3 regions of the Streptomyces ortus genome follow, and region 3 is predicted to be linked to each of the others. Evidence: riboswitches for the same ligand, from Rfam matches in the RefSeq annotation. Region 3 holds a riboswitch; each other region holds the start of a gene.

Evidence for each region. Region 3 has a riboswitch for cobalamin ahead of K3769_RS03815 (ABC transporter substrate-binding protein). Riboswitches for the same ligand answer to the same signal wherever they lie in the genome.
Region 1: linked by a shared signal. The riboswitch ahead of K3769_RS16540 (ribonucleoside-diphosphate reductase subunit alpha) and the one ahead of K3769_RS03815 (ABC transporter substrate-binding protein) in region 3 are both predicted to bind cobalamin.
Region 2: linked by a shared signal. The riboswitch ahead of K3769_RS36740 (energy-coupling factor ABC transporter permease) and the one ahead of K3769_RS03815 (ABC transporter substrate-binding protein) in region 3 are both predicted to bind cobalamin.

Annotation. Positions count from the first base shown of each region.
Region 1 is NZ_JAIFZO010000002.1:3,013,154-3,020,821, reverse strand. It holds gene K3769_RS16565 (GntR family transcriptional regulator) at 1-141, shown strand, start outside; gene K3769_RS16560 (carbon starvation CstA family protein) at 475-2,628, shown strand; gene K3769_RS16555 (YbdD/YjiX family protein) at 2,600-2,809, shown strand; gene K3769_RS16550 (DUF3311 domain-containing protein) at 2,946-3,239, shown strand; gene mctP (monocarboxylate uptake permease MctP) at 3,236-4,864, shown strand; cobalamin riboswitch at 5,077-5,213, shown strand; gene K3769_RS16540 (ribonucleoside-diphosphate reductase subunit alpha) at 5,357-7,668, shown strand, end outside.
Region 2 is NZ_JAIFZO010000002.1:7,710,156-7,717,823, forward strand. It holds gene K3769_RS36720 (serine/threonine-protein kinase) at 1-1,262, shown strand, start outside; gene K3769_RS36725 (energy-coupling factor ABC transporter ATP-binding protein) at 1,269-2,138, opposite strand; gene cbiQ (cobalt ECF transporter T component CbiQ) at 2,135-2,884, opposite strand; gene K3769_RS36735 (energy-coupling factor ABC transporter substrate-binding protein) at 2,891-3,292, opposite strand; gene K3769_RS36740 (energy-coupling factor ABC transporter permease) at 3,289-4,092, opposite strand; cobalamin riboswitch at 4,123-4,304, opposite strand; gene K3769_RS36745 (cellulase family glycosylhydrolase) at 4,547-6,241, shown strand; gene K3769_RS36750 (hypothetical protein) at 6,323-7,078, opposite strand; gene K3769_RS36755 (GNAT family N-acetyltransferase) at 7,493-7,668, shown strand, end outside.
Region 3 is NZ_JAIFZO010000002.1:217,817-225,484, forward strand. It holds gene K3769_RS03810 (FecCD family ABC transporter permease) at 1-822, opposite strand, end outside; gene K3769_RS03815 (ABC transporter substrate-binding protein) at 819-1,847, opposite strand; cobalamin riboswitch at 1,915-2,101, opposite strand; gene K3769_RS03820 (CoA-binding protein) at 2,212-2,619, shown strand; gene K3769_RS03825 (MHYT domain-containing protein) at 2,691-3,572, opposite strand; gene K3769_RS03830 (VOC family protein) at 3,768-4,565, opposite strand; gene K3769_RS03835 (ArsR/SmtB family transcription factor) at 4,757-5,116, opposite strand; gene K3769_RS03840 (cation diffusion facilitator family transporter) at 5,221-6,327, shown strand; gene K3769_RS03845 (YbaK/EbsC family protein) at 6,332-6,889, opposite strand; gene K3769_RS03850 (helix-turn-helix domain-containing protein) at 6,980-7,552, opposite strand.

The DNA of each region.
Region 1 (7,668 bases), 2.8 Mb from region 3:
GGGACCGATGTGGGGTTGCCGATGCTGATGCTGTCGCGGCACTCGATCGATCAGGATCAGCAGCCGGTGGAGTGGGTGCGGTCCGTGTACCGGGGGGATCGGTACAAGTTCGTCGCGCGGTTGAAGAGGCCCACGGACTGAGGTGGCCCTTGGGCCGCCCGCTCTTGAAGACTGCGCCGTTCCTCGCGCCCCTTTGGGGGCTGCGCCCCCTTAAAGATTGCGCCGTTCCCCGCGCCCCTAAAAGCCAAAAGACTGCGCCGTTCCCCGCGCCCCTGAAGACGAAAGTCTGCGCCGTTCCCCGCGCCCCTAAAGGCAAAAGATTGCGCCGTTCCCCGCGCCCCTCGGGAGGGGGCTGCCAAGTTCCCCTGTAACGACGGGAGTTGGGCTTGTGGGGGTGGGGGGTGTGCGTGGTGTAGCGCTGCGGGGGATCCTGTTCTACCGTCCTCCCGTCACCCATGGACGGGAGGACGACCCGTGCGCACCGACAGCCCCCGCAAGGCACGTCCCCGCAGCATCGTCATCTGGACCCTGGTCGCGCTGATCGCCGCGGTCGGCTGGTCCGTACTCGCTCTCTCGCGGGGCGAGGAGGTCTCGGCCGCCTGGATGGTGGCCGCCGCCCTCGGCTCGTACGCCATCGCCTATCGCTTCTACGCGAAGTTCATCGCGTACAAGGTTCTGAAGGTCGACAAGAACCGGGCCACCCCGGCCGAACGCCTCAACAACGGCATCGACTTCCACCCCACCGACCGGCGGGTGCTGCTCGGCCACCACTTCGCGGCGATCGCGGGCGCGGGGCCGCTGGTGGGGCCCGTACTGGCCGCGCAGATGGGGTATCTGCCCGGCACCATCTGGATCATCGTCGGCGTGATCTTCGCGGGCGCGGTCCAGGACATGGTCGTGCTGTTCTTCTCCACCCGGCGCGACGGCAGGTCGCTCGGGCAGATGGCGCGCGAGGAGATCGGCCCGTTCGGCGGCGCCGCGGCCCTGATCGCCGCCTTCGCCATCATGATCATCCTGCTCGGGGTGCTCGCGCTGGTCGTCGTCAACGCGCTCGCCCAGTCCCCGTGGGGCACCTTCTCCATCGCGATGACGGTCCCGATCGCCCTGCTGATGGGCTTCTACCTGCGCGTCCTGCGGCCCGGCCGGGTCGCCGAGGTCTCGCTGATCGGTGTGGCGCTGCTGCTGTTCGCGCTGGTCGCGGGCCGCTGGGTCGCCGAGTCGTCGTGGGCCGACACGTTCACGCTCGCGCCCTCGACCCTGGTCGTCTGGCTGGTGGCGTACGGGTTCATCGCCTCGATCCTGCCCGTGTGGATGCTCCTCGCGCCCCGCGACTACCTCTCCACGTTCATGAAGATCGGCACCATCGCGCTGCTCGCGCTCGGGGTCGTCGTCTCGCTGCCGACCCTGAAGATGGACGCGGTCACGGACTTCGCCTCGCGGGGGAACGGGCCGGTCTTCGCGGGCTCGCTCTTCCCGTTCGTCTTCATCACCATCGCCTGCGGGGCGCTCTCCGGCTTCCACTCCCTGATCTCCTCCGGCACGACGCCGAAGATGATCCAGAAGGAGACGCAGGTACGGATGATCGGGTACGGCTCCATGCTCATGGAGTCGGCCGTGGCGATCATGGCGCTGGTCGCGGCCTCCATCATCGACCCGGGCCTGTACTTCGCGATGAACGCGCCGGCGGGTGTCATCGGGGACACGGTGCAGAACGCCTCCCAGGTGGTGGGCAGTTGGGGGTACGCGATCTCCCCCGGTGAGCTGGCCGCCGCGGCGAAGAACGTCGAGGAGGCGTCCCTGCTGTCCCGGACCGGCGGCGCGCCCACGCTCGCGGTCGGCGTCTCGGAGATCTTCTCCGACGTCACCGGAGACGGCCTGCGCGCGTTCTGGTACCACTTCGCCATCATGTTCGAGGCGCTGTTCATCCTGACGGCGCTCGACGCGGGCACCCGGGTGGGCCGCTTCATGCTCCAGGACACGCTGGGCAATCTCTACAAACCCTTCAAGGACGTGAGCTGGAAGCCGGGGCTCCTCATCACCAGCGGCATCGTCTGCGGGCTCTGGGGCTACTTCCTGTGGGTCGGCGTCCATGAGCCGCTCGGCGGGATCAACCAGCTGTTCCCGATCTTCGGCATCTCCAACCAGCTGCTCGCCGCGGTCGCCCTGGCCGTCTGCACGACCCTGCTGGTGAAGTCCGGGCGCCTCAAATGGGCCTGGATCACCGGGATCCCGCTCGTCTGGGACGCCACGGTCACGCTGACCGCGAGCTGGCAGAAGGTCTTCTCCAGCGACCCGCGCGTCGGCTTCTTCAAGCAGCGCTCGATCTACCAGGACGGCATCGACCGGGGCGAGCTCGTCGCACCCGCGAAGACCATGGACGACATGCACACGATCGTCACGAACTCCACGGTCGACGGTGTCCTCACGGCGGTTCTGGCACTGCTCATCGTCGTGGTGATCGCGGACGCGACGCGGGTGTGCATCCGGCACATACGCCGTCCCGCGCTCTCCACGCTCAGCGAGGCAGCGTACGTCGAGTCGCAGATCATCGCTCCGGCCGGACTGATCCCGACCAGGGAGGAGAAGGAGGAGGTACGTGATGCGGTCGGCGCTGAACCACGCGGTTAGGGCGGCCAGGGGCGTGCGCTGGTACGTGCGGGAGCTCACCGACGAGTCCGCGTACGACCGCTACGTGGCGCGTCTGCGCGAGGAGCGGGCCGACGCGGACGTGCCCTCGCGGCGGGAGTTCGAGCGGATGCGCACGGACCGTCAGGAGGCGGATCCGCGGCAGGGCTTCCGCTGCTGCTGACGCCGCTCCCGTGAACGGCTCCGCCGTCGCTCGACACGGCACATCCGTTATGCGGACGGGGGTTCCATAAAGCGGAACCGTCCCTTAGATTTCCTGCGCGTTGCACAGGTGATCAGTGAGGGGACGGAGCCGCCGTATGTCGGAAACACCGGATGTGCCAAGAGCGCCCGAAGGGGAACCACCGGTGGTGACACCGGTCCGCGTGGTGATCGCCGTCTGCCTGATCGCGCCGTTCGTGGCGATGCTCTGGGTGGGGTCGTACGCGAAGGTGGACCCCACCTTCATCGGGATCCCGTTCTTCTACTGGTACCAGATGCTGTGGGTGCTCGTCTCGACCGCGCTCACCATGACCGCGTACACGCTGTGGAACCGTGAGCAGCGCGCCCGCAAGGCCGCTCGCCAGGCGCGGAACGGGGGCGCGTCCGCATGAAGGACGGCGTGAACGGCGTGGCACTCGCCGTCTTCATCTTCTTCTTCGTGGCCGTCACGGTCATGGGCTTCCTGGCCGCGCGCTGGCGGCGGTCCGACAACGAGCACACGCTCGACGAATGGGGCCTGGGCGGCCGGTCGTTCGGCACCTGGGTGACCTGGTTCCTGCTCGGCGGCGACCTCTACACGGCTTACACGTTCGTGGCGGTCCCGGCGGCGATCTACGCGGCGGGCGCGGCCGGCTTCTTCGCCGTCCCGTACACGATCCTGGTGTACCCGCTGATCTTCACCTTCCTGCCCCGGCTGTGGTCGGTGTCGCACAAGCACGGGTACGTGACGACGTCCGACTTCGTGCGCGGGCGCTTCGGCTCGAAGGGTCTGTCGCTGGCGGTCGCCGTCACCGGCATCCTGGCGACGATGCCGTACATCGCGCTGCAGCTCGTGGGCATCCAGGCCGTCCTCGACGTGATGGGCGTCGGCGGCGGGGAGGACACCAACTGGTTCGTCAAGGACCTGCCGCTGCTCATCGCCTTCGGTGTGCTGGCCGCGTACACGTACTCGTCCGGGCTGCGCGCGCCCGCCCTGATCGCGTTCGTCAAGGACACGCTGATCTACATCGTCATCGCGGTGGCGATCATCTACATCCCGATCAAGCTGGGCGGCTTCGACGAGATCTTCGCCAAGGCGGGCGAGGCGTACAGCCAGACGAACCCGGCGACCGGCGCGCCCCGCGGTTCCCTGGTGCCGGGCGAGGCGGGCCAGTGGACGTACGCGACCCTGGCGCTGGGCTCCGCGCTGGCGCTCTTCATGTACCCGCACTCGATCACGGCGACGCTGTCCTCGCGCAGCCGTGAGGTGATCCGGCGCAACACCACGATCCTGCCGCTGTACTCGCTGATGCTGGGCCTGCTCGCGCTGCTCGGCTTCATGGCGATCGCGGCCGGGATCAAGGTGGACAACGGGCAGCTGGCGATCCCGCAGCTCTTCGAGACGATGTTCCCGGACTGGTTCGCGGGCGTGGCGTTCGCGGCGATCGGGATCGGCGCGCTCGTGCCGGCGGCCATCATGTCCATCGCGGCGGCGAACCTGTTCACCCGCAACATCTACAAGGACTTCATCAAGCCCGACGCGACGCCCGCCCAGGAGACGAAGGTCTCCAAGCTGGTCTCGCTGCTCGTGAAGGTGGGCGCGCTGGTCTTCGTCCTGACCATGGACAAGACGGTCGCCATCAACTTCCAGCTGCTCGGCGGGATCTGGATCCTGCAGACATTCCCGGCGCTGGTCGGCGGCCTGTTCACGCGCTGGTTCCACCGGTGGGCGCTGCTCGCGGGCTGGGCGGTCGGCATGCTGTACGGGACGGTCGCCGCGTACGGGGTGGCCTCGCCGACGCAGAAGCACTTCGGCGGCTCCTCGAAGGAGATTCCCGGTATCGGGGAGATCGGGTACATCGGGCTGACGGCGATCGTGCTCAACGTGATCGTGACGGTGGTCATGACGTTCGTCCTGCGCGCGCTCAAGGCTCCCGAGGGCATCGACGAGACCTCCGCCGAGGACTACACGGCGGACGCGGGCGACAAGGGCGTCCAGGTGGAACTCCCCCCGGCGACGGCGGGGGCCGGCCACTAGGAGCACACCCGGGGGCCAGCCCCCGAACCCCCGGGCCGCAAACGCCGGACGGGCTGAAGTGTCGCCGGACGGGCGGACATCTTCAGCCCGTCCGGCGTTTGAGGACGAGCGCGCAAGCGCGACAGGGGGTCCGGGGGCGCAGCCCCCCCGGGGACAGAGCCAGCCACACGACACAACATGTGGGGGTGCTTCCGCAGCCCGGCACAAGATGTATGCTCATGATCGCTGTCGCCGCAGGGGAATCCGGTGTGAATCCGGAACTGTCCCGCAACGGTGTACTTGTACGCGACATGCCCGCATGCCGCGTACAGGAGTCAGTCCGAGGACCTGCCGACAGCGCGCCCAGACCGTCCGGTCCGGGTGCATGACGTCCGGGCCTCGTGGAGTGGGCCGGTGGACGCGGCGTACCGCTGCCCGCACGGAGCGCGTACCCCCGTGTGCCCCGAACCCCTCTCCCCCGAGGCCCCCGTGCCGAGCGAGGGAGAGCCCCACGTGACCATCGCGCCAGCCGATCCGGTCTCCGCGACAGCGACCCGGGAGCAGCAGGACAGGGCCGAGGCCGACGGACCGGGAACCGCGTTGCTGCGGATCCTGACCGACTTCACCGCCGACCTCCCCGGCGCCGACCCCGGCCGGGTCGCCGCCGCCGCGCTGCGCGGCCGGTCCGCCGCCGCGGACACGGCGGAGCTGCGCGAGCTCGCCACGGAGGCGGCGGCCGGTCTCATCTCCGAGGACCCGGTCTACTCGAAGCTGGCCGCCCGGCTGCTGACCGTCACCATCGCCGCGGAGGCCGCCTCGCAGGGCGTGCGCTCCTTCTCGGAGTCGGTCGCCGTCGGCCACCACGAGGGCCTGATCGCCGACCGCACCGCCGAGTTCGTCCGCGTCCACGCGGCCCGGCTCGACGCGCTGATCGACCTGGCGGGTGACGACCGCTTCGGCTACTTCGGGCTGCGCACGCTCCACAGCCGGTATCTGCTGCGGCACCCGATCACGCGGTCCGTCGTCGAGACGCCCCAGCACTTCATGCTGCGGGTGGCGAGCGGTCTCGCCGAGGACGACACGGCCAGGTCCGTCGACGAGGTCGCCTCCCTGTACCGGCTGATGAGCCGCCTCGACTATCTACCGTCCTCCCCCACGCTCTTCAACTCCGGTACGCGCCACCCGCAGATGTCGTCCTGCTACCTCCTCGACTCCCCGCTGGACGAACTGGACTCCCTGTACGACCGCTACCACCAGGTGGCCCGCCTCTCGAAGCACGCGGGCGGCATCGGCCTCTCGTTCTCCCGGATCCGGTCGCGCGGTTCGCTGATCCGCGGCACGAACGGGCACTCGAACGGCATCGTCCCGTTCCTGAAGACCCTCGACGCCTCGGTCGCCGCGGTGAACCAGGGCGGCCGGCGCAAGGGCGCGGCGGCGGTCTACCTGGAGACCTGGCACTCCGACATCGAGGAGTTCCTGGAGCTGCGCGACAACACCGGTGAGGACGCCCGGCGTACGCACAATCTGAACCTCGCCCACTGGATCCCCGACGAGTTCATGCGCCGGGTGAACGAGAACCGCGACTGGTCGCTGTTCTCGCCCTCGGACGTGCCCGAGCTGGTCGACCTGTGGGGCGACGCGTTCGACGCCGCGTACCGCGGGGCGGAGGCCGCCGGGCTCGCCAGGAAGACCATCCCCGCCCGTGATCTGTACGGCCGCATGATGCGTACCCTCGCGCAGACCGGCAACGGCTGGATGACCTTCAAGGACGCCGCCAACCGCACGGCCAACCAGACGGCGCTGCCCGGCCACACGGTCCACTCCTCGAACCTGTGCACCGAGATCCTGGAGGTCACGGACGACGGGGAGACCGCGGTCTGCAACCTCGGTTCCGTCAACCTCGGCGCCTTCGTGGACACGGACGCCGGCGACATCGACTGGCAGCGGCTCGACGCGACCGTCCGGACCGCCGTGACCTTCCTCGACCGGGTCGTCGACATCAACTTCTACCCGACCGAGCAGGCGGGCCGCTCCAACGCCAAGTGGCGTCCGGTGGGCCTCGGCGCGATGGGGCTGCAGGACGTCTTCTTCAAGCTGCGGCTGCCGTTCGACTCCCCGCAGGCGCGCGCCCTCTCCACCCGGATCGCCGAGCGGATCATGCTCGCCTCGTACGAGGCGTCCGCCGACCTCGCCGAGCGCAACGGCCCGCTGCCCGCCTGGGAGAAGACCCGTACGGCCCAGGGTGTGCTGCACCCGGACCACTACGACGTCGAGCTCACCTGGCCGGAGCGCTGGGCCGCCCTGCGGGAGCGGATCGCCGCCGTCGGCCTGCGCAACTCGCTGCTGCTGGCGATCGCCCCGACCGCCACCATCGCGTCCATCGCGGGCGTGTACGAGTGCATCGAGCCGCAGGTCTCCAACCTGTTCAAGCGCGAGACGCTGTCCGGCGAGTTCCTCCAGGTCAACTCCTACCTGGTGGCCGAGCTGAAGAAGCTCGGTGTGTGGGACGCGCAGACCCGGGAGGCGCTGCGCGAGTCCAACGGCTCGGTGCAGGGCTTCACCTGGGTCCCCGAGGACGTGCGCGAGCTGTACCGCACGGCGTGGGAGATCCCGCAGCGCGGCCTGATCGACATGGCCGCCGCCCGGACCCCGTTCCTGGACCAGGCCCAGTCGCTGAACCTGTTCCTGGAGACGCCGACCATCGGCAAGCTCTCCTCGATGTACGCGTACGCCTGGAAGTCGGGGCTGAAGACGACGTACTACCTGCGCTCGCGTCCGGCGACCCGCATCGCCCGCGCCGCCCAGGGCCAGGCACAGCAGCAGGC
Region 2 (7,668 bases), 7.5 Mb from region 3:
ACGGCCGCCCCGTGCTCACGGACTTCGGGATCGCGGCGATCCGGGAGTCGACGGCCCTCACCGCCACCGGTTCGATCATCGGCACGCCCGACTACATGGCACCCGAGCGCATCGCGGGCAACGACGGCGGCCCGGCGTCGGACCTGTGGTCGCTGGCGATGATGCTGTACGCGGCCGTCGAGGGCCACCATCCGCTGCGCCGGGCCACGACGCTGGCCACCCTGGCGGCCGTCCTGTACGAGGACGTGCCGCCGCCGAGGCGGGCAGGCCCGCTGGCGGACGCGCTGATGCGGGTACTGGTACGGGACCCGGAGGCCCGCCCGGACACCGAAACGCTCGACCGCATGCTGACAGCCGTAGCCGAGGGGACGGGAGCGGGCACGGGCGTGGGTGCGGGCGAAGGGATGCGCGCGGCCACGAGCGACGGCGCGGCCGGTGCCGTACCCGAGGACCGCGTCGTACCCGAGGACCGTGTCGAACCCGAGAACGATGCCGTACCCGAGGACCGTGCGGAACCCACCTCCTACCGGATCACACCCCCGCAGGACGCCGTGCCCGGGCCGCCCGCTCCGGCACCCGTACGACCAGCGAGGCGGCGGGGACGCCGGACGACGGTCGCCCTGTCCGCCGTCGGCACGGTGCTGGTGGGTGTGCTGGCGTGGACACTGCTGCCCGACGGAGAGGGCTCGGGAGCTTCGGCGTCGGGTGGTTCCACGAACGGAACGACGGCGAATCCGTCGGCCGACACCTCCGCGACGGAAGCGGCCGACAAGAGCCCTTCGCCTCGGCGGACGGCCTCGAAGACCCCCACCGACCTGCTGACGCCGGACGGCATCCGCTCCGCGTTGAAGGCCCTGGAGAAGGAGACGGGCCGCGACCGGTACGGCACCCTGACGGTCTACCCCGACTACGTCTCCGCGCAGGTCATGGTCGAGGGCAGCCGGACCGGTTACGAGCAGTACACCTACTACGTGGGCCGGGGCGTCCAGGAGAGCCCGGTCAAGGCGCATTTGGCGGGTGGGGACCAGCCGATGACCATGGACGGCTTCGACTGGGACAGGCTCCCCGCCCTGCTCGCCGAGGCGGAGAAGGAACTGAACGTCGACGACGCCACCTCCCGCTACCTCGTGGTCAGGTCACCGAACGACGTGTTCGACCGGGGCGCCGAGATGCTGGTCTACCTCACCGACGAGTACAAGAGGAGCGGCTATCTGCTGGCCGACGCCCGCGGCAAGGTGACCAGGGTGACACCCGCCGACTGACGGCGGTCACCGTCGGCCTTCGGCCGGCACCGGGGGAGCGGAGTTGTGCGACGTCATCGCGGCCAGTTCCTCGGCGGTGCGCGGGCCGGTCGACGGAGACGTCAACAGGCCCTGCGCGCGCAGCAGTTCGGCCACCGCGACCCCCCAGGGCAACCGCAGTCCCGCCTGTGCCAGGAGGTCCGTACGGGCCAGGGTCGCCCCGGCCGGCCCGGTGACGGCGCCGGACGGGGTGAGGAGTGCCACGTCGTCGGCCCAGCGCAGGGCGAGGTCCACGTCGTGCGTCGCCATCACCACGGTGGTACCGCTCGCGCGCAGCCCCTCCAGGGTCGCGAGCAGCCGCTCCTGGCCGTCCGGGTCCAGCCCCGCGGTCGGTTCGTCGAGGATCAGCACCCGTGGCCGCATCGCCACGGCGCCCGCGATCGCGGTCCGTTTGCGCTGCCCGTAGGAGAGGAGGTGGGTGGGGCGTTCGGCCAGGGCCGTGATGTCCAGCGCGGCGAGTGCCTCGTCCACCCGGGCCCGTACCTCGGTGTCCGGCAGGCCGAGGTTCAGCGGCCCGAACGACACGTCCTGGAAGACGGACGCGGCGAACAACTGGTCGTCCGGGTCCTGTACCACCAGTTGCACGGTCGTGCGCAGCAGGGTCAGGCCCTTGCGGTCGTACCGGACCGGCCGGTCCCGCACGGTCAACTGCCCGGTGAGCGGGCGCAGTCCGCCGCTGAGCAGCCGCATCAGTGTCGTCTTGCCGCTGCCGTTGCGGCCGAGCAGGGCGAGCGCACGTCCCGCGCGCACCTCGAAGTCGAGGCCGCCGAGCACGGTCGGGCCGTCCTCGTACGCGTAGGACGCGCCCCGCAGGGCGACCAGCACGGGCTCGCTCATCGCAGCGGCCTTTCCAGTACGAAGGTGAGTGCGACCACCGCCGCGAGCAGGGCGACGCCGGCCAGGGTGAAGCGCGCGGAGATCCGGGCCTCCGGCACCAGGACGCGCAGGGTGCCGTCGTAACCGCGTCCGGCGAGTCCGGCCTGCAGCCGGGTCGCCCGGTCGAAGGCCCGGACGAACGCGGTGGCGGCGAGCCCGGCCAGCGAACGCCAGGCGGCGGCCCGCGTGGTGTGCCCGAGCCGGGCGGCCTGCGCCTCCCTGATCCGGCGTACGGAGTCGAGGAGCAGGAAGCTCATCCGGTACGTCACCAGGGCCACGTCGACGACCGGCGCGGGCACCCCGGCGTTCACCAGTCGTGGCAGCAGGTCGGACAGGGGAGTGGTGAACGCGAACAGGAGCACGCCGAGGGAGGCCGCCGAGGTACGCAGCAGGAGTTCCCCGGCGCGTACCGGACCACCCTGCGCCAGGGTCACGAACCCGTCCGGGCCGCCCACCTGGAGCAGCAGCGGCAGCGCACCGGTCACGCAGAAGCCCAGCGGTACGCGGTAGGCGCGCCAGAGCCGCCGGGCGGGTACCGCCGCCGGACCCAGCAGCACGGTGAGGGCGGTCACCAGGACCAGGGCGGCGCCCGGCCAGGGCGGCAGGGAGATCGCCAGGACGGTCAGGCCGAGACCGAGCACGGCCTTGTCCACGGGGTGGCGGCGGCGCCAGCGACTGCTGTGCGCCGCCGCGTCGATCGGCAGCACGAACGCTCAGGTCCGTTCGGCCGGACGGTTCGGCCGGGCCGCGGACTCCTCGGCACCGCCGGGTGCCCCGGCCGTCGGGTCCCGGCCGTCCTCGCGCTGTGCCAGGACGCGCAGTTCACCCTGGCGCCTGCCCCGGCGCAGGCCGAAGTAGTAGGCGAGGACGCCCGCGCCGAGGGCGGCCTGGAGGGCGAACAGCGCCGACTCGATCTCACCGGACGGCGGCTCGTACAGGGGTGAGAACCACGGCTCGTAGTCCGGCTCGATCTCGGTGATCGCGGTCTCCGCCTCCGCGTCGGCGCCCGTGAACGGCTCCTCCTTGTGGTCGCCCATGCCGAAGACCAGCGGCAGTACGGCGAGCGCGGCCACGAGGAGCAGCAGCAGGGTGTTGATCTTCGCGCCGCGGCTCATCGGGTCACCGTCCCGGTCGTGTCGGTCGTCCTGACCGTCCCGGTCGTGTCGGTCGTGTCGTCGGCATCGGTCGGGTCCCCGGTGTCGGTCGTCCCGCCGATTTCGGCGGCCCCGGACTTCCCGCCCCCGGACCGCCTGCCGGTCAGGAACACGCCGAGCCGGGTCAGTTCGCCCTTGCTCGACTGCACCAGCAGCCGCATCACGAGCACCGTGAGCAGTCCCTCGCTCACCGCGAGCGGGATCTGCGTGACGGCGAAGATCGAGCCGAACTTGCCGAGCGCGCCCAGGAATCCGCTGCTCGGGTCGGGGAACGCGAGCGCCAGCTGCACGCTGGTGACGCAGTAGGTGGACAGGTCGGCGACGAACGCGGCGCAGAACACCGCGACCATGAGCGGCACGTCGAACCGCCGGAGCAGCCGGTACACCGCGTAGCCCGCCCACGGTCCGGCGATCGCCATCGAGAAGACGTTGGCGCCCAGTGTGGTGAGCCCGCCGTGCGCGAGCAGCAGGGCCTGGAAGAGCAGGGTGATGGTGCCCAGGACCGCCATGACCGGCGGCCGGAACAGGATGGCGCCCAGACCGGTGCCGGTCGGATGCGAACAACTCCCGGTCACCGACGGCAGTTTCAGTGCGGAGAGAACGAAGGTGAAGGCCCCCGACGCGCCGATGAGGAGCGTGCTCTCGGGATGTTCTCTGACCTCACGGGTGAGCGACCGGACTCCGTGGACGACGAACGGCGCCGACGCGACGCCCCAGGCGACCGCGTGCGCCGGAGGAAGGAAACCCTCGGCTATGTGCATGGCTCAGCAGACCCTCTCCAGCACCTCGTGGATGGTTGACGTGCCTTGGCCGGTCTCCTGGCTTACGGGTAACACCGCCCGTGCTCCGCCTTCCCGGGTCCGAGGACCCAGTGGCTGCCCGTGAGGGCCGGAGCCGGACTTCCCGATCACAGTGGCGAGGGCCGCACCGGCATCACACCGATTTCCCGAGCACCAAGGCGTCGTGACAGTAGTGCGCGTACCCGGGTGGTGACAAGGCGGCCCTCGGGGGGCGTGAGAGTGGTCACGCGGCGCGCACCGGTGGTCCCGGCGGAAACGGACCCCCGGCCTGTCATCCATCACGGCACATCCGTTACAGCCGTCAGGAAGCCGAGGTTGTGCCAAGTCTTGACGTGTTCCTGGCAAGGTGACTCCATGGGAGCGCTCCCACTTTCCCGTAATCCAAGTTTCTTGGCGCTCACTTCCTGGAGTCGCAGTGAGAAGAGCAAGAAGCACGACACGAAAGAGCCACATCAGCGCGTTGCTCGCCGGGCTGGCCGCCTTTCTGGGGCTCGTCGTCCTCGGCGCGCTCGTACCGACCGCCGCACATGCCCAGATGCCCGGTGACCCGCCCGGCGCGTCCGCGGGTGCCCTCGCGACCGGCCTCCATGTCGACGACGGCCGCCTGCTCGAAGGCAACGGCAACGATTTCGTCATGCGCGGCGTCAACCACGCCCACACCTGGTACCCGGGCGAGACGCAGTCGCTGGCCGACATCAAGGCGCTCGGCGCCAACTCCGTGCGCGTCGTCCTGTCCGACGGCCACCGCTGGAGCAGGAACAGCCCCGAGGACGTGGCCGCCGTCATCGCCCAGTGCAGGGCGAACCGGCTGATCTGCGTGCTGGAGGTGCATGACACCACCGGTTACGGCGAGGACGCCGCGGCCGGCACGCTCGACCACGCGGCCGACTACTGGATCGGCCTGAAGAGCGTGCTCACCGGCCAGGAGAACTACGTCATCGTCAACATCGGCAACGAGCCCTGGGGCAACACCGACCCCGCCGGCTGGACCGCTCCCACGGTCGCCGCCGTCAAGAAGCTGCGTGCCGCCGGGTTCGAGCACACCATCATGGTGGACGCGCCCAACTGGGGCCAGGACTGGCAGGGCGTCATGCGGGCCAATGCCCAGGCCGTCCACGACGCCGACACCACCGGCAACCTGATCTTCTCGATCCACATGTACAGCGTCTTCGACACCGCGGCGGAGATCACCGACTACCTGAACGCGTTCGTCACCGCGAAACTCCCCATCCTCATCGGCGAGTTCGGCGGCCCCGCCGACCAGTACGGCGATCCGGACGAGGACACCATGATGGCCGCGGCCCAGCAGCTCAAGCTCGGCTACCTCGCCTGGTCCTGGAGCGGTAACACCGACCCGATCCTGGACCTCACGATCGGTTTCGACCCGACACGGCTGAGCTCCTGGGGTCAGCGCGTCTTCAACGGCGCCGACGGCATCGCCCAGACCTCGAAGGAGGCCACGATCTACGGTGGCGGCACCCCGGGTGACACCCAGGCCCCGACCGCGCCGGGCACCCCGGGTGCCGCCGCCGTGGCGGCCACCTCGGTGACCCTCACCTGGACCGCCGCCACCGACAACGTGGGCGTCACCGCCTACGACGTGGTGCGGGTCGGCGGAAGCGGTGAGACCACGGTCGCCGCGGCCACCACCAACACCGCCACCGTGACAGGGCTCACCGCAGGCACGGCGTACACCTTCGCCGTCTACGCACGTGACGCGGCCGGGAACCGCTCGGCCCGCTCGGCCACGGTGAGTGTCACCACCGCCGACGGCGGCGGCACGCCCGGGGCGAGCTGCTCCGTCGGCTACCGCGTCAGCAACGAATGGCCGGGCGGTTTCCAGGGCGAGATCACCATCCGCAACACGGGCACCGCGGCGATCAGTGGCTGGAAGCTGGTCTTCGCCTTCGCGGGCGGGCAGAAGGTCTCCAGCATGTGGGGCGGTACGCCGACCCAGAGCGGTGCGACGGTGAGCGTCGCCAACGCCTCGTACACCTCCACCATTCCCGCGAGCGGGTCGGTCACCGTCGGCTTCACCGCCGACAAGGGCGCCACGAACGCCGCCCCGACCGCGTTCACCCTCAACGGCACCACGTGCGCGACCACCTGACAGAGGGTCAATAGGGCACAGGGAGGCCACTGGCCGGCGGGGTCACCGCGCCCCGTCGGCCGGGCGAGCGCCGGATGTCGGTCAGGCAGTGGCTGCCGGGACGGCGGCCTGCTCCGCCGTGGCGCCGGCGGGCGCGGCCTTGGACGTCGTGTAGAAGACGGACGAGCCCTGCTTGCTGCGCTGGACCTGGCCCTTGGCGACGAGCCCCTCCACCGTGGTGCGTACGACCTTGGGCTTGATCTCGCGGTCGGGGTGGGCCTCCGCCAGTGCCGTGGCGACCTCGGCGGACGAGCGCGGCTCGGACTGCCGGCCGAGGTGTTCGCGGATGAGCTCGACGAGCGTGGGCTTCGCGGGACCGCTCTCGACGGACTTGGCCGCGGTCTTCGAAACGGTGGACTTCGCAGCCGCGGGCTGTGCGGCGGTGGACTTCGTGGCGACGGGCTTCGCGGTGGTGGTCGTCGGCTTCGAAACAGCCGACTTCGAGGCCGACTTGGCGGTGGCCTTCGTCGCAGTGGTCTTCGTCGCGGCGGGCTTGGCCGCCGACTTCGCGGTGGTGGCCTTCTTCCGTCCGCCCGCCGTGGCGGTGGCCTGGCGCGGCACCGAAGGCGCGGGCGCGGAGCCACCCTTGGCGTTCGCGGCGGACTTGTCACCACCCAAGGCCCGCTGCAACTCGGCCAGCAGGGTCTGGTCGTGCTGCAGTGCACTCAACTGCTCCTGGAGCGCCTCCACTTCGGCGCCGATACGTTCCTGCTCCTTGGTGTTGCGTTCGAGATCCGCGGACACCTGGGCGGCGTAATGGGTCTTGAGCTCCGTGGCGGCCGATTCGACTTCGGACATGGCAGTTACCTTTCCTCGTCATCGTGTGGTGCTGGGGCCGGATGCTACTCGCATCATCAGGCCATGATCCCGAAGTTGTCAGGACCGTCCGCGCGCTCCCACGGCTTCTGACACCCTGTCCCGAGCCGCAAAGGCGCAGGCTGCGAGGTGTGCGAGAGACACCTGACCCGTCGCGTGAAGCCATGTCTCGAATTCAACCTTCAAGGTGACTTTACGGACTGACCGACCGGTGCACCCGACTCGCACCCTTTTCGTTACGACCGGCAGCCTTGACAGGCTGCGTACTGTTTCGCGAAGTTTGAGCCTTGCGGACACCTCGGGTCCCGGCCCGTCGGCCGTCGGCCGTCGCCCGTCGGCCGGGGAAGTGCCGGGACGCGGACGGCGCGTCCCTGGGGGAACGGGGGGCTACCGTCCATGCGATCCACCGAGGTGGACATCACCACCCACCGACCCGAGTCCCTGAGCGCATCGCTGCGCCGGGACTGGCACCGGGCGGCTGACGGGTCACCCGACTACGCCAACCCCTTCCTGTCCCCCGAGTTCGCGGCGGGCATCGGCACCTGGCGCGGCGGGGCGCGGGTGGCGGTGCT
Region 3 (7,668 bases):
CAGGACGAGTCCGACGAAGCCGATCGCGCCCGCCGAGCTGACGAGCGCGGCCGTCAGGAGCGCCGTCACGCACAGCAGCACCAGCCGGGTGCGGGCCACCGACACCCCGAGGGTCGCGGCGGAGTCCTGGCCGAAGGCGAACGCGTCCAGCGTGCGCGCGTACGCCAGGCACACCACGAGCGCGACCGCCAGGACCGCGAGGCAGACCCAGACGTCCGTCCAGCCGACCCCGCCGAGCGAGCCGAGCAGCCAGAACAGCACACCGCGGGTGGTCTCGGCGTCGGCGGCGGTCAGCACGACGAAGGAGGTCAGCGCGGAGAAGAGCTGCATCGCGGCGACGCCGCTCAGCACCACGCGGTCCGTCGTCCCGCCGAGGGTGTGGCTGAGCAGCAGGACGAGTCCGAACGACAGCAGTGCTCCGAGGAAGGCGCCCGCCGAGACCGACACCAGGCCGCCGCCGGCGCCGAGGACGACCACGACGACCGCGCCGGTCGAGGCGCCCGAGGACACCCCGAGGACGAAGGGGTCCGCGAGCGGATTGCGCAGCAGGGACTGCATCACCGCGCCGCACACGGCGAGCCCGGCTCCGCAGACGGCGGCCAGCAGGGTGCGCGGCAGCCGCAGCTGCCAGACGATCCCCTCCCGGATGGGGCTCAGCCCCGTACTCCCCCAGCCGAGGTGGGAGGCGACCACGGACCAGACGTCGGTGACGCCGATGTCCGCGGGGCCGATGGTGATGGCGAGAGCGACCGAGGCGACGAGCAGGGCCGCGCCTGCCGCGCAGAGCGGGCCCACGCGCGGCCGTATGCCCCGGCGGGTCACCCCGTGAGCCCGAACTCCCGCAGGGCGGCGGCTACTTGTTCGACGCCCTCGACGGTACGGATGGTCGGGTTCATGGCCTGCCCGCTGAGCAGCACGTACCGCTTCTTCTTCACGGCCGTCATGTTTTTGGTGACGGGGTCGGACTCCAGGAACTCGATCTTCTTCCTCGCGGACTCGGCGGTCTGCGACTTGCGGGTCAGGTCGCCGATGACGAGGACGTCGGGGTCGCGGTCGGCGACCGTCTCCCAGTTGATCTGGGGCCATTCCTCATGGGTGTCGTCGAAGACGTTCTGCGCGCCGAACGCCCGCGTGATGATGCCGGGGGCGCCGCAGCAGCCCGCCATGTAGGGCGACTCGGAGTTGGCGAACCAGTACAGGAGGGAGACGTCCGAGGCGTCGATGCCGGCGGTGGCCCTCTTCATGCGCTGCCGGAGCTCGGCGACCAGCTTCTCGCCCCGCTCCTCGACGCCGAACACCTCGGCCAGGTCACGTATCTCGCCGTAGATCGCGTCGATGCCGAGGGCCTTCTCGCGGGCGCCGTCGCCGTCTCCGGTGTTGTCCTTGCCCGCGCAGTCGGAGGGCGAGACGTACGCGGGTACGCCGAGCTTCTCGAACTGCTCGCGGGTGGCGACGCCTCCCTTGCCGAGCGTGGACACGAACGAGGCGGCGACGAAGTCGGGATCGGCGTCCAGCACCCGTTCGAAGGACGGGTTGTTGTCGGCGATCCGCTTGACCTTCGCGTCCGCCTTCTCCAGGCCCTTCATCACCGGATCGGTCCAGGTGGCGGTGCCGGCCATCCGGTCGGCGAGGCCCAGCGAGAACAGGATCTCGGTGGTGCCCTGGTTCAGGGAGACGGCCTTGCGCGGCGGGGACTCCACGCGGACGGTGTGGCCGCAGTTGTCCAGGGTGACGGCCGCCGCGGAGGTCCCGCCGCCGGCCGGCGAGTCGGCGCCGCCGCAGCCGGTCAGCAGGACGATCCCGGAAACGAGCAGGGCGACAGGGCGGGCGGGGCGTGCGATGGGCACGGAAGTTCCTCAGACGTCGAGGGCTCGAACGCGGAGCCCGGTCGTACGGTGCTCCCCCGCCGTCTCGGGACCGCGGAGGCCGCCAGCAGGTCTTCGGACTCGGGTTCACCCGGACGAGGCGCCTTCCCGGACCGTCGATCCGATCCAGTGGCCGATGCCCCGCCCGTCACCCTCACCGCTGCGCGTCAGCTCCGGATTCCCACCGGATTCCCTGACCCACGTACATGGGTTCGACTGGCCTGCGCAAGCTATCACGACGGTTTCCGCGCCTTTGCGGCGCGGGGAGCCGGGCGGCGGGAATCAGCGTGCCCCGCCCGCTGTTGTCCGGCGCGAGAAGCACACTCGTATCCGCAGGAGGTCCATCGTGTACGGCGACCCGGCAACGATCCGCAAGATCCTCACCGAGAGCGGCGACACCTGGGCCGTCGTGGGCCTGTCGTCGAACGAACGGCGTGCCGCGTACGGCGTGGCGGAGGTGCTCCAGCGCTTCGGCAAGCGCGTGGTCCCCGTCCACCCGAAGGCCGAGACGGTCCACGGGGAGAAGGGGTACGCCTCCCTGGCGGACATCCCCTTCGAGGTGGACGTGGTCGACGTGTTCGTCAACAGCGACCTGGCGGGCCCGGTCGCCGACGAGGCCGTGGCCATCGGCGCCAAGGCCGTCTGGTTCCAGCTCGGCGTGCTGGACGAGGCCGCGTACGACCGCACCCGCGCGGCCGGCCTCGACATGGTCATGGACCGCTGCCCGGCGATCGAGATCCCCCGCCTGGGCTGAACCGGCGGGGCGGACGGCTCCGGCCGCGGGCCGGCGGGGTCGGGAAAGTCGGGCCGGAACGGCGGTCGCGTTCAGCTGTCGCGGCGCCCCGGGGTCCCGGGCCCGTACCCGCGCCGGTCCGTCCCCGGCCGTGCGTCGAACGCCGAGCCGGACCAGGTGGGCGGCTGCGTGTTCGGGGCGGGTGTGCGGCGGCGGGACGCGGCCCGGTTCCAGTCGCCGTCCCCGAGGACCAGCATCGGGTCGAACATCACCACCACCCCCGCGAGCGCCAGGAAGAGGACCGGGCCGATGAGCATCGGCAGCAGCAGCGAGTGGGCCGGGTCTCCCGAGTCCGGTGTGCCTACCGCGACGTGCAGATGCACACTGACGGCCGCCATGCCCGTGTAGTGCATCCCGGTCACGGCGACGCCCATGACCAGGCCGGCCGCCAGGCTGGTCAGAAAGCCGCGGATGGCGACCGCCGCCCACAGCGCGGCGGTCGCGGCGACGACGGCGATCAGGACGGAGAGCGCGACGGTACGGACCTCGTAGCGCAGGTCGCCGTTGAGCCGGATGGCGGCCATGCCTATGTAGTGCATGGCCGCGACCCCGAGGCCGGTGAACGTGCCCGCGACGAGCAGGGTCGCCGTGTTCGCGCCGCGACAGCCGACGGCGAGGACGCCGAGACCGACCACCGCGATCGCCACCGCGAGGCTGAGGATCGTCAGGCCGGTGTCGTAGTGGATGCGGCTCTCCTCGACCTGGAATCCGATCATGGCGATGAAGTGCATCGTCCAGATGCCGCAGCCGATCGACGCCGCCCCGAGCGCGAGCCAGCCCGGTCTCCAGGACCGGTCGTCGCGCAGGGACCGGGTGATGCAGCGCAGGCCCAGGGCGGCCCCCAGACAGGCCATGACATAGGCCGTGAGCGGCGTGATCATTCCATAGCTGAATCCGTCGACCGTGCCCTGCATATGCCAACATCCCCCCGGAATACGACTGTTGCGGGGACACATGTACGCGCCATGACGGACCGTCAGCAAGGGGTTTCGTGCAATCGCAGCCAACGGAATTCCATGTCGGTCAATTCCGGTCACACATAGGCTTCTTCGAGCCGGAGGCGGTTATTCCGGTGGTGCGGCCCGTTACCGGCCGCTCCGCCCGCCTCCTCAGGCCTGCGGTTTCGACGTCACCGTGAACTGGGCCCCGTCGGGATCCCTCAGCACCGCCTCCGTGGTGGTCGCGCCGTCCCGGACCGTACCGCCGTGCTTCAGCGCCGCGTCGACACAGGCCTCGACGTCCGTGACCGCGAAGTGGACCTGCCAGTGGGGCCGGATCGTGGGATCGGGGGCGGCCTCCACCGCGCCGGAGTGGATACGGGCCACCACGTCGCCGTCGCTGCGCAGGACGACCTCGTCACCGTCGTAGTGCACCTCGCAGCAGCCGGGCCGCGAGGTCGCCCACTCCAGCACCTCGCCGTAGAACATCGCGGCGTCGAAGGCGTTGCGCGTGTGCAGGCGCAGGAAGGCGGGGGCGGCCCGGCGCCAGGTCTCCCAGCCGGCGACGAGCTGGCCCTCCCAGATGCCGAAGACCGCTCCGTCGCGGTCCGCCAGCAGGGCCGCCCGGCCGGGCGGGAAGCCGATGGGGCCGACCGCCGCCGTACCGCCGCGCTCCTGGCCCCGGGCCACCGCCTCGTCGGCGCTGTCCACCGCGAAGTAAGGGGTCCAGGCGACCGCCATCTGCCACGTCGTGGCCACGGCCGCGACGCCCGCGACCGGCACCCCGTCCGCGTAGGCGATCCGGAACCGGTCCATCAGCGCGGTCGTCCGGAACCGCCACCCGAGCACCGCCTGGTAGAAGTCCTCGGCGGCCTGCTGGTCGCGCGCCGTGAGACTGACCCAGCACGGGGCTCCCGCGACCGAGTGGCTGGAGACGACGTCGCTGCGGACACTTGCGTCGCTGTTCATGGCAGTACCGTTCCTGAGTCGTACCGAGGGGAGGGGACGGACACCCGACAGCGGTCGGAAGCACGGGCCGGGCCGCGGTGCCGTCTTCCTCAGCATCCCCCTCTCGCGCCTCCTTCGCCCGGAGGCGAGCGGGGTCCCACGCCCCGAGTACCCGGCGCCCCCACCCGAAACAAACCGGTGCCCAGGACCCCTCAATCGTGCGCCGGCCTGTCGCTCAGCCGGTGGTCGGCCAGATTCAGCGCCTCGTCCACGACGCGCCGCAGATGCCCGTCCCGCAGCGAATAGATCATCCGGCGGCCCTCCTTGCGTGTGTTGACGAGCCCCGCGAGCCGCAGCCTCGCCAGGTGCTGGCTGACCGCCGGGCGGGCGGCCCCGCACCGCTCCGTGAGGGTCGTGACGTCCGCCCCGCCCTCGGCCAGGGCGTGCAGCAGGACGAGACGGGTGCGATCACCCAGGAGGGCGAGAAGTTCGGCGGCGAGGGCGAACTGCTCCTCGCCCGGTGTACGCGGATGCTCATCGTGCGCAGGTGACAGGTGCATGCGTGCGCTCATACGCACATAATGGCTCGGTTAGGCGGTCGAGTCCACCTCGTTCACGGACATCCGCCGGGACAGACGCACGGACATCCGCAGGGGCATCCCGGAAAGGGGACCTGGTGAGCACCGAGCACGGCGTCGGGCACGACGGAGAACACGGGCATGACCATGGGCACAGGCATCCACATGGGCACGAGCACGGGCGCCGCTCCGGGGGTCCGTCCCGGCCGGAGCGCGGGCTCCGGCACCGGTTGGCCCACCTCCTCACCCCGCACTCCCACACGAGCGGCGACAAGGTCGACCCCGCCCTGGAGTCGTCCGCCCGCGGTATCCGTACGCTCTGGATCTCGCTGGCCGTCCTCGGCGCGACCGCCGCGGTCCAGGCGGTCGTCGTCGCCCTCTCCGGCTCGGTGGCGCTGCTGGGCGACACCGTGCACAACGCGGCGGACGCGCTCACGGCCGTACCGCTCGGCATCGCCTTCGTGCTGGGGCGGCGGGCGGCCGACCGCCGGTTCACGTACGGATACGGCCGCGCCGAGGACCTGGCGGGACTCGTGATCGTGCTGACGATCGCGGCCTCCGCGGTCTTCGCGGGCTGGACGGCGATCGACCGGCTGCTCGATCCGCACCCCGTCGAGCGGCTGCCGGTGGTCGCCGCCGCGGCCGTCATCGGCTTCGCGGGCAACGAGTGGGTGGCCCGCTACCGCATCCGCGTCGGCCGCGCGATCGGCTCGGCGGCGCTGGTCGCGGACGGGCTCCACGCGCGGACGGACGGCTTCACCTCGCTCGCCGTGCTGCTGGGCGCGGGCGGCGCGGCGATCGGCTGGCAGCTCGAGGACCCGGTGGTCGGACTGGTGATCACGGCGGCCCTGCTGCTGGTGCTGCGGGACGCCGCGCGCGAGGTGTTCCGCCGGGTCATGGACGCGGTCGACCCGGCCCTGCTCGACGCGGCCGAGCGGGCGTTGAGGGAGGTGCCGGGCGTGCGCGGGGTCGGCGAACTGCGGCTGCGCTGGATCGGCCACCGGCTGCGCGCCGAGGTGGCCGTGGTCGTCGACGGGGAGTCCAGCGTCCGCGCGGCCCACCGGGTGGCGGTCGCGGCCGAACACGCCCTCCTGCACGCCGTACCGGGGCTCACCGCGGCCCTGGTGCACGCCGACCCGTCGCCCGCGCCGGGCGAGCCGGACCCCCACCTGGCGCTGGCCCACCATGCGCCGGGGCCGGCCTGAGCGGTCAGGCGTTCCCGAGCCCCTCCAGGACCACGGCGTTCGGCAGCTCGGCGAAGGCCTTGCCGGGCAGGATCAGCTTTCCGCGCCGCCGGCCGCTGCCCACCAGCACGTACGGCAGGTCGACGACGGCCGAGTCCACCAACACCGGCCAGTGTGCGGGCAGTCCGACCGGGGTGATGCCGCCGTACTCCATGCCGGTCTCACCGGTCGCCGTGTCCATCGACGCGAACGACGCCTTGCGTGCGCCGAGTTGCCGCCGGACCACGCCGTTCACGTCGACGCGGGTGGCGGACAGCACCACGCAGGCGGCGAGCGTGGTCTCCCCGCCGCGCTTGCCGGCGACGACCACGCAGTTCGCCGACCTGTCCAGGAGTTCCGGACCGTAGTGTTCGAGGAACGTGGCGGTGTCGGCCCATTCGGGCTCGGTGTCGACGTACACGATCTGCTCGGCGGGGACGCCGCCGTGCCAGTCGCGTACGGCGTCGGCGACCGGGCGGGTCAGCACGTCGAGGCGTTCGGTGGCGGGCGAGACGTCGTCGAAGTGTCCGATGGGTGCGCGCATGACGGCACGCTAACAGCCGCGCGAACGGCCCCGCCCAGTGCCTCGGCCACCCCTTCCGGGGGGGTCCGCGCAGGGCGTCGGTGCAGCGCCTCAGTGCACGCCGGGGACCGACACCGCCATGATCATCTCCGCGGGTACGTCTCCCGCGTTGGCGTACGTGTGGGGGGTGTTGGCCTCGAAGGAGGCGCTGGAACCGGCCGGGACGCGGTACTCCGTGCCGTCGACGGTGAGCGCCAGTTCGCCCTTCGTGACGTGGAGGAGTTCGACCGTGCCCGTGGGGTGCGGGTCCGAGGGGCTGCCCTCGCCCGGCATCAGCCGCCAGTCCCACATCTCCAGCGGGCCGGGTGCCTCGGTGCCCGCGAGGAGCCGGTTGTAGCTGCCTGCGTCGGTGTGCCAGAGCCGTACGGCCTGCTCCGCCGGGACGATCCGGACCTTCGGGCCCTGCTCGTAGTCGAGCAGGGTGGTGACGCTGATGCCGAGCGCGTCGCCGATCTTGACGACGGTGCCGAGGCTGGGGTTGGTGCGGGCCTGCTCGATCTGGATGAGCATGCCGCGGCTGACCCCGGCGCGGGCGGCGAGGGCGTCGAGGGTGAAGCCGCGCTCGGTGCGCCATCGCTTGACGTTGCGCGCCAGTGACTGGGTCAGGAGGTCGAGGTCCGACACATTCCGTCCAATATCATGGATGACAGAGTCTGGTGAACTGAACTGCGGTGGGGTGCACCGGATTGTCCACCGAACTGTACTGGGGTGCGGGCGCGCCGGGGCGGGGGTGCGCAGTT